DNA from 3 places in the Buttiauxella ferragutiae genome. Region 2 is predicted to be linked to each of the others. Evidence: predicted binding sites of a transcription regulator. Region 2 holds the regulator's gene; each other region holds the start of a gene.

Region 1 (3,284 bases), 2.1 Mb from region 2:
GCGTGGTTCACCGGTCAGCACGATGTTATTGCTACCCAGACACAGTGCCGCCGCCAGTGGGCGCATCGCCGTACCCGCATTCCCTAAGAACAGTTCCAGCTCGCCCGCGGCTTGCAATGGACCCCCCATGCCGGTCACTTCACAACGTGTACGATCGGCTGAAAGTGTATAACTTACTCCCAATGCTTTCAGTGCGTTGAGCATATGACGAACGTCATCGCTATCCAGCAAATTAGTCAGTTCAGTCGTGCCATGCGCCAGTGCTGCAAGCAGCAGAGCGCGATTAGAGACACTTTTTGAACCAGGAAGATTAATCGTGCCGTCGACCAATGCGATGGGTTGTAACGTCAGGGATTCCAGCATGGGGTAAATACTCTCAACTCAAACAGAATAAAAACCCCGCGAACCATGCCGCGGGGAGAATAACAACGAGCAGCAATTAACCGTGGCGACGCTCAAAGTCGATCATGAAGTTAGTTAACGCTTTAACACCTTCGAGTGGCATCGCATTGTAGATAGAAGCACGCATTCCGCCTACAACACGGTGGCCTTTCAATGCGTGTAGACCTGCAGCAAACGACTCTTCGAGGAAGAGTTTATCAAGCGCGCTATCAGCCAACTGGAATGGGACATTCATGCGCGAACGGTTGGCCGGAGCAACATCGTTACGATAAAAATCGCTTTTATCAATCACACCGTATAACAGGCTCGCTTTCTCACGGTTAATTTTGTCCATGACTTCCACACCACCTTGTTCCTTCAGCCATTTAAAGACCAGACCGGAAAGATACCAGGCGAATGTTGGTGGGGTATTAAACATGGAGTCGTTTTCATTAAGCACGGTGTAGTCAAGAATTGACGGGCACGCTTTATGCGCCTTGCCGAGCAAATCTTCACGCACGATAACCAACGTCAAACCGGCTGGACCGATGTTTTTCTGAGCACCAGCGTAAATTACGCCGAAACGGCTAATGTCGAGCGAGTGCGACAAAATCGAGGATGAGAAATCGGCAACCACAACCTTATCGCCAAAGTCTGGCGTTTCGTGAGTTGCGATACCGTCGATGGTTTCATTCGGGCAATAGTGCAAGTAGGCACTATCTTCAGAAACCTGCCACTCGCTCATCGGTTTGAGCGCACGCAGGCCATCAACGGTCACTTTCGCATCAATAACATTTGGCGTGCAGTATTTGTGCGCTTCTTTTACTGCACTACTCGCCCAATAGCCGCCATCAACATAGTCAGCGCTAGTTTTGTCACCCAGCAGGTTTAAAGGTACACCAGCGAATTGGCCGCGACCGCCACCGTGACAGAACAAAACTTTGTAGTTCGAGGGGATTTGCAGCAGAAAGCGAAAATCTTTTTCAGCTTCTTCAGCTACCTGAATAAACTCTTTACCACGGTGGCTAATCTCCATTACGGAGGTGCCTAAGCCTTGCCAGTCGCAGAGTTCACTTTGCGCACGACGAAGCACTTCAGCCGGTAGCATCGCCGGGCCGGAACTAAAATTGTATACCTGAGTCATTTCCCCTCACCACGCTAAGAGCACTAAGATTTTTTCACGGTATCGGTTTTATCATTCACTCGCGGAGGCTGCAATGGTTAATCAGGTGCGCTGCGGGAATGTGCGCAAAATCACACAACAGATTCATCTAATCGATGAATTAAACACCCGATAAATGCCCGTCAGGTCACTCGCGTGGCGGTACTGGCCTTAACCCACACTTTATGAGCACAGCGCGGGCAAGCAATTTCATCATTTGCATTCAACGCCACGACTTCACTGCAATGGATACAGGCATAATCCGCATCTTCCGGCATTTTAATAAACCGTTCGCAGCAGTGCTCAGGCAAAATCGGTAAACCCGGTCTGACGAGTTTATCAGGAAAGAAATAGACGCTTATCTGGCCGTTGGTTTCAAGTATCGCCAGACGAACTTGCCCGAGATGCTCTACGCCCAGCAAGCGTAGCTCCATAAAAAACTCAAATTCAGTCATGTTTTGCGACTTCATTTTTTCCCAGGAAAACTCCCCCTCTTCGATAATGACGGAAGGTTTTCCTTCAAACAGGTTTTCAAGTTTTTCACTGTGGCTCATCAGCCACATCACCAGACGATAAAGCAGCCCCAATGTGACGAAAACAATCAACACAGGTAGCATCGGTACGTCATGATAAAACGCCACATCGCCTGCCGCCGAGCCAAGCGTTAAGATTATCAACACTTCAAACAACGACATCTGCCGAACGCCACGCCGCCCCGTTATCTTTAAAAACAGGAACACTAATATAAAGGTATAGAGGCTACGAAAAGCGACCTCCCAGAGAAAATCCAGTGGGACGTCGTTTAATGCCATACGTTGAAGATCAAAGCTCTTCATTTTTACCGCCATTACAGTGGGTTACTGACAGTAAGCATAGCCTGTTATGCTATCGCCGCCTGCTGGCTGCTGACAATGGTGTCAGTCGGCTAAAACCCGTATCATTGCGCGCTTTGCGTACGACAAAAGTGAAACCTCATGACTCAAACCTTTATTCCTGGCAAAGATGCCGCACTGGAAGATTCCATCGCTCGCTTCCAGACCAAGCTCGCCGATCTTGGCTTTAATATAGAAGAAGCTTCCTGGTTAAACCCTGTGCCAAACGTCTGGTCAGTGCATATCCGTGATAAAGACAGCGCGCTGTGCTTTACCAATGGTAAAGGCGCGACTAAAAAAGCCGCTTTGGCTTCAGCGCTGGGCGAATATTTCGAGCGTTTGTCGACTAACTATTTCTTTGCTGATTTCTGGTTAGGTGAAACCATCGCCAATGGCCCGTTTGTGCATTATCCAAACGAGAAGTGGTTCCCAATTCCTGAAGATGAGCAACTGCCGGAAGGCATTCTCGACGATCGTTTGCGCGCGTTTTACGATCCTGAGAACGAAGTCACCGCAGGTATGCTGATTGATCTGCAATCCGGCAATGAAGAGCGCGGCATCTGCGCACTGCCGTTTACCCGTCAATCCGATCAAGAAACCGTCTATATTCCGATGAACATCATCGGGAACTTGTATGTTTCTAATGGGATGTCTGCAGGGAACACCGCAAACGAAGCCCGTGTTCAGGGACTTTCAGAAGTTTTTGAGCGTTACATTAAAAATCGCATTATCGCGGAAAGCATTAGCCTGCCGGAAATCCCGCAGGAAGTGCTGGCTCGCTATCCTGGCGTGGTCGAATCAATCGCCACTCTGGAAGCTGAAGGATTCCCAATCTTCGCGTATGACGGTTCATTAGGCGGCAAATATCC
Region 2 (3,284 bases):
ACCAGCGTAATGACCAGCATCGCGGCCAGGGCAATGCTTTGTGGGAAGTGAAAGTGCAGGGCGATACCCGCAATCGCCAGGCCAGCAATGGTCCCTGCCGAACGGTGCAGAATGCGTACCCGCGTGGCGCCGTAGCCGTTTTGCGTAACGAACATCACCGTCATTAAAATCCAGTAGGGTTTCGGCAGATGTAAAAATGCCCCGAAAAGACTGGCGATGGTTAGCATTACGCCTAGTCGGGCGGCGTTGCGCAGGGCGGCAGATTTCAACGACAAATAGCTTTTCAGTGCTGCCCACAGCGGTAAACGGCGCTGCCGGTCTTCCATTAAATCACGGGCGTACAGAGGGCGTTGGATGCGCAGCACGCGGGCGATACGGCTGAAGTGATAATGACAAAACTGCCCAACCGGGTTGTCCGGATTCTGGCGAGCAATTTTCTCGAGGGCTTCAATTTGTTTCTCCATCGTAAAACGCTGTGGGTAACGATGGTAGAGAATGTCATCGGCCAACACGCGCAAGCGTGCCGCAATGGTCTGCGCATTCCAGCGAATAACCGCTTCTGCATGGCTTTTCGCGACAAGTTTTTGCACCTCGGCAGGCTGGTGCAAACTGACGGAGATGTGCTCTTGCAAATCTAACGCTATCTGAAAAGAGCGTAACAAATGTTTGTAACCGTTCTGCTGATTTGCCGACAGCATATGCAGCTGTTGGTAGCAGATGGTGATCAGGTCTACGGCTTTTTGCTGGCGAGCCAGCAGTGGAGGCAGCGCTGTTTCGGGATCAGCATGTTGTGTCAGCATGCCGTATTTGGCTTCACAGTACTCCGCCAATTGGCGATAGAGCAGGCTTAACGTTTCGCGCAGCGGCTGCTCACGCCACATCCAGAACCAAAACCAGTTAAAGACTCCGTACCAAATCGTGCCGGAGACATATAACACCATCGGCTTCCAGATAGGCATATTGCCGGCCATACTTAGCGTAAAGATGGCCGCAATCAGCGATGCCGGAAGCAAACGTGCGTGCAGGGCGCTGATTTCAGCGGTGACGCCTAACAAGAGCGCCATCACCATAAGAATGATGGGCAATGGGACCGCGGTGTAGAGCAGCAAAAGCTGCATGATTAAACTGCTGGTCGCAAAAAGAGTGCCGCCAACAATCAGGCGTTTAAAAAAACGCTTATGGGGTGTATCCAGACCAGCAATGTTGCAACAAGCGGGCACTAACGAGAAAAGCAGACCTAACTGCAAATTCCCCAGTAGTAAACCGATCCCCACAGGAAGGCACAGCACCAGCGTTTGCCGCAGTGCATAGTTAACTTCAGGGTGATAGATTAATCTTCTCCACATATGCTTGTCATACTTTGTGTTGCAGGTGTTTGGATTTTAAAGACAAAAAAAGGCGTGTCCATAAAGCAACACGCCTTTTTTGAAACGGAAATTAACGAGTGCCGTAAACGACGATCGTTTTGCCGTGAGCGGAGATCAGGTTCTGATCTTCCAGCATTTTCAAGATACGACCGACAGTTTCACGAGAACAACCGACGATCTGACCAATTTCCTGACGGGTAATTTTAATCTGCATACCGTCTGGGTGAGTCATTGCATCAGGCTGTTTTGCCAGGTTCAACAGTGTCTGCGCGATACGACCAGTCACATCGAGGAATGCCAGGTTACCGACTTTCTCAGAAGTGACTTGCAGACGACGAGCCATCTGGGAAGAAAGACGCATCAGAATGTCTGGGTTTACCTGGATCAGCTGGCGGAATTTTTTATAGGAAATTTCAGCCACTTCACAGGCAGATTTAGCACGGACCCAGGCACTACGTTCCTGGCCTTCTTCGAACAGCCCTAACTCACCAATAAAGTCGCCCTGATTCAGATAGGAGAGGATCATTTCCTTGCCCTCTTCATCTTTGATCAGAACAGCTACAGAGCCCTTGACGATGTAATACAGCGTCTCTGCTTTTTCACCCTGGTGGATCAGTGTGCTCTTCGATGGATACTTATGAATGTGGCAATGGGACAAGAACCATTCGAGAGTCGGGTCTGTTTGCGGTTTGCCAAGCACCATGCGCGGTTATCCTCTGTTTATAACTGGCTACCAACGACAGGACGCTAAACATCCTGTCTGGCGTTGCAAGTATTAGAATATTCCCCACTTTGGGGAGATGGCATGCAAGTCATTCTTGCTGCCTGTAATTAGTGACGTCCTTTGCATCTATGCATTACGTCAATGTATCAATGTAGCATCCGGATTGTTTTAGCATAGCTTTTGGCAGGTGTCTCCTATTGTCTCGTTTCAGCATGACGTAGGTCGCCTTCCGTTGCCAGTTTTGCTGCATCCGCGTACTCTGGAAGGTAATTTTTTCAATGGGAGAAGCAACATGCAGGCACGTGTGAAATGGGTTGAAGGGTTAACTTTCCTTGGTGAATCCGCTTCAGGACACCAGATTCTGATGGACGGTAATTCTGGCGATAAAGCACCGAGCCCGATGGAAATGGTACTGATGGCTGCCGGGGGTTGCAGTGCAATAGACGTGGTTTCTATTTTGCAAAAAGGCCGCTACGACGTCACCGACTGCGAAGTGAAATTGACCTCTGAGCGTCGCGAAGAAGCTCCTCGTCTTTTTACTCACATCAATCTGCATTTCATCGTGACAGGCAAAGAGCTAAAAGATAACGCGGTTTCCCGCGCGGTTGATTTATCTGCTGAGAAGTATTGCTCTGTTGCACTGATGCTGGAAAAAGCCGTAAATATCACGCACAGCTACGAAGTCATTGAAGGCTAGTGTGCAAAACAGGGCGGTTACTCGCCGCCCTGATTATTGATATTTCGTCCTTCCGCCAGACGCTTCACTAACGGCGTCATGATCAATTCCATCGCCAGCCCCATTTTGCCGCCCGGTACCACTATTGTATTGATGTGGGAAATGAATGAGCCTTGCAACATGGCGAGCAAGTACGGGAAATCGATGTCATCCAACCCGCGAAAATGAATCACCACAAAACTTTCATCCAGCGATGGAATTCCGCGTGCAGCAAACGGGTTAGAGGTATCGACAGTCGGGACACGCTGGAAGTTAATGTGCGTGCGTGAAAATTGTGGCGTGATGTAATTGATGTAGTCGTCCATTGAGCGCACCACTGAATCCATCACCGCTTCCCGGGAATGCCCACGTTCGCTGGTATCACGCACCAGTTTTTGAATCCATTCCAGGTTGACAATCGGCACTACGCCAACCAGCAAGTCGACGGCATTCGCCACATCGTGCTGTGGGGTGACGA
Region 3 (3,284 bases), 1.9 Mb from region 2:
CAACTGAACCAGCTTAAGATTCATACCCAGCGTCGGCTCAAGCGAGTTTTTAATACGCTTGAGTTCAGCGGCATCAAAGCATTGCAGGTAGACCTTATCCTGCTTGCTGGTGTAGCCGTAACGCTTCAACACCTCAAGCGTTTTCGCCGCGATATCTTTTCCTTCCTGATGATGGAACCAGGGGGCTTTTATCTCTGGGTAAATACCAATATTTTTCCCTGTGGAGTGATTCAAGCCCTGGATAAACTCGATCTCCTCTTCAAAGGTATGCACGCGGAAATCAGATTTCCCCATCGGGAAACGACCAGGGAAGGTTTGCACCTGCTTGCCGTCTACCACATCAAAACCTTCGGTAAATTTCAGCGACTTGATTTCGTCGAGGGTAAAATCGATGGCGTAGTAGCGACCGTCTTTACGCGCCCGATTTGGGAAGCGCTGCGCAACGTCGGTGACCCGATCAAGATAGTGGTCGTGCAGCACCACTAATCTGTCGTCTTTGGTCATCACCAGATCCTGCTCAAGGTAGTCAGCCCCTTGAGCATAGGCCAGGGCTTTGGCAGGTAAAGTGTGCTCCGGCAGATAGCCGCTCGCACCGCGATGGGCTATCACCACTTTGTCCGTTGTCTGGGCAAAGGAGCTGGCGGAAGCAAACATTACCGCCCCCACCAGGATAGATTTGGTCAGGATTTTCATTATGCTTTCCCTGTCAGTTTTTTATGGTGTTGTTTGTTCTCACCCACCATCACCACCAACAACAGAATCACGGCCATAATGCTGCCGCCGATCATCACCATAAAGCCGCCGTCCCAGCCGAAGAAATCTACGGTATAGCCAACGATGGCACTCGCGGCCACCGAACCACCGAGATAGCCAAACAAGCCAGTAAAGCCTGCTGCCGTTCCCGCGGCCTTTTTCGGTGCCAGTTCCAGCGCGTGCAGGCCAATCAGCATCACCGGCCCGTAGATCAGGAAGCCAATCACAATCATACACGCCATATCCACACCCGGATTTCCCGGCGGGTTCAGCCAGTAAACAATGGTCGCAATCGTCACCAGAATCATAAAGAACACGCCGGTAGCACCGCGGTTGCCTCTGAACACTTTGTCCGACATCCAGCCACACAGCAGCGTGCCAGGTATTCCGGCGTATTCATAAAGGAAATAGGCCCAGGAGGATTTATCCAGCGCGAAGTGTTTCACTTCTTTCAGATAGGTTGGCGACCAGTCGAGAATGCCGTAACGCAGCAAATAAACGAAAACGTTAGCAATGGCGATGTACCACAGCAGGCGGTTGGGGAAAACGTACTGCATGAAGATCTGTTTTGCCGTTAGCTCCTCTTCCGTTTTTTCGTTGTAGTCGTCCGGGTAATCATTTTTGTATTCTTCGATTGGCGGCAAACCGCATGATTGCGGCGTATCGCGCATTAACGCAAAAGCAATTAACGCCACAAAAATCGCCGCAAAGGCTGGCATATAAAGTGCCGCATGCCAGTCGTTAAACCACGCCATCCCGAGTAAGAACAGCAGCGGCGGCAAGCCACCGCCGACGTTATGCGCGCAGTTCCAGATGGAAACAATTCCCCCACGCTCTTTTTTAGACCACCAGTGCACCATGGTACGCCCGCACGGCGGCCAGCCCATTCCCTGGAACCAACCGCATAAAAACAGCAGGACAAACATCACCGCAATACTGGATGTCGCCCACGGCACAAAGCCCATAAATAACATTACGGCGGCGGCCAGAATCAAACCGGCAGGTAAGAAAACACGCGGATTCGAGCGGTCAGAAACCGCCCCCATAATAAATTTCGAGAAGCCGTAAGCAATAGAAATACCGGAAAGCGCAAATCCGAGGTCACCGCGCGAGAAGCCCTGCTCCACCAGATACGGCATCGCCAGAGTAAAGTTTTTACGTACCAGGTAGTAAGCGGCGTAACCGAAGAAAATGCCCATGAATATCTGCCAGCGCAGACGACGATAAGTCGGATCGACATGCTCACTTTTCAGCCGTGGCTGGTGTGGGCTAGGTTTGAAAATGCTCAGCATAAATGCCTCCGTGGCAGGTTTTTTATCAAGCAATGTTCTTTTGCGAGCGCATGTTAAGGATTATCCCACCAGGTTAGTGTGAAACACCCCACAACATATTACATTTTTATTACAAACTATCGAAAAGGTGCATCACGTCACACTTTGCTTTCGTTTTATTTTCGAATTTGCTCGATATCAAACATTCGCATCTCGATCTGTGGCTGAATAGTCCCCAGATAATTTTTCAGGAGCGGAACATGGCGATGGGATGCAAAGAACAGGATGTGATTATTATTGGCGGAGGCGCTACGGGCGCGGGTATTGCCCGCGACTGCGCACGGCGTGGGTTACAAACCCTGCTGCTGGAAAGGCACGACATTGCAACCGGCGCGACAGGTCGTAATCATGGCTTGCTGCACAGCGGCGCACGGTACGCCATGACGGACAGCGAATCGGCCAGGGAATGTATTGAAGAAAACCGCATCCTGAAACGCATTGCTCGCCACTGTATCGAACGCACGGACGGCCTGTTTATCACCCTTCCTGAAGATGATTTAACCTTGCAGAGCGTGTTTATTGCCGCCTGCCAGGATGCCGGAATCAATGCACAGCAACTCAGTCCTCAAGAAGCATTACGCATAGAACCCGCGGTAAACCCTGAACTAATTGGCGCAGTAAGGGTGCCAGATGGCACAGTTGACCCATTCCGTCTGACCGCCGCCAATATGCTGGATGCCAGAGAACACGGTGCCGAAATTCTCACCGGCCAGGAAGTCACCGGCCTTATCCGCAACGGCGATCGGGTTTGTGGAGTGCGGGCTTACAACCATCAAACCCGCGAACATCACGATTTTTACGCCAGCGTAGTGGTAAACGCCGCCGGGATCTGGGGGCAACACATTGCTGAATATGCCGATTTACGTGTGCGAATGCTGCCTGCCAAAGGTTCGTTGCTGATCCTCGGCCATCGCATCAATAACATGGTGATCAACCGCTGCCGCAAACCTGCCGACGCCGATATTTTGGTTCCCGGCGATACCATTTCGCTGATTGGCACCACCTCAACGCCTGTCGAATATGAGCAAATCGACAATATGCAGGTCACCCCGCAAGAGGTCGACATCCTGATTCGTGAAGGTTCAAAGCTGTCACCCAAACTTGCCGCAACCCGTATTTTGCGTGCCTACGCTGGCGTGCGCCCGCTGGTTGCCAGCGACGACGACCCAACCGGACGAAATGCCAGCCGCGGAATTGTGC

The links. Region 2 encodes CRP, which controls carbon source genes, mostly activating them, when cyclic AMP is high. Its sites were predicted from a motif close to ATGTGANNNNNNTCACAT; they were not measured.
Region 1: the regulator CRP is predicted to act here: its motif matches at 1,624-1,641, upstream of serC (3-phosphoserine/phosphohydroxythreonine transaminase).
Region 3: the regulator CRP is predicted to act here: its motif matches at 2,122-2,139, upstream of glpT (glycerol-3-phosphate transporter).

What each region holds. Positions count from the first base shown of each region.
Region 1 covers NZ_CP093332.1:3,604,352-3,607,635, forward strand. Annotated here, with positions in the region: gene aroA (3-phosphoshikimate 1-carboxyvinyltransferase) at 1-360, opposite strand, end outside; gene serC (3-phosphoserine/phosphohydroxythreonine transaminase) at 440-1,525, opposite strand; gene MNO13_RS16705 (DUF421 domain-containing protein) at 1,687-2,379, opposite strand; gene ycaO (30S ribosomal protein S12 methylthiotransferase accessory factor YcaO) at 2,518-3,284, shown strand, end outside.
Region 2 covers NZ_CP093332.1:389,071-392,354, forward strand. Annotated here, with positions in the region: gene MNO13_RS01685 (YccS/YhfK family putative transporter) at 1-1,346, opposite strand, end outside; gene crp (cAMP-activated global transcriptional regulator CRP) at 1,438-2,070, opposite strand; gene MNO13_RS01695 (OsmC family protein) at 2,384-2,788, shown strand; gene MNO13_RS01700 (phosphoribulokinase) at 2,806-3,284, opposite strand, start outside.
Region 3 covers NZ_CP093332.1:3,809,518-3,812,801, forward strand. Annotated here, with positions in the region: gene glpQ (glycerophosphodiester phosphodiesterase) at 1-654, opposite strand, end outside; gene glpT (glycerol-3-phosphate transporter) at 693-2,045, opposite strand; gene glpA (anaerobic glycerol-3-phosphate dehydrogenase subunit A) at 2,285-3,284, shown strand, end outside.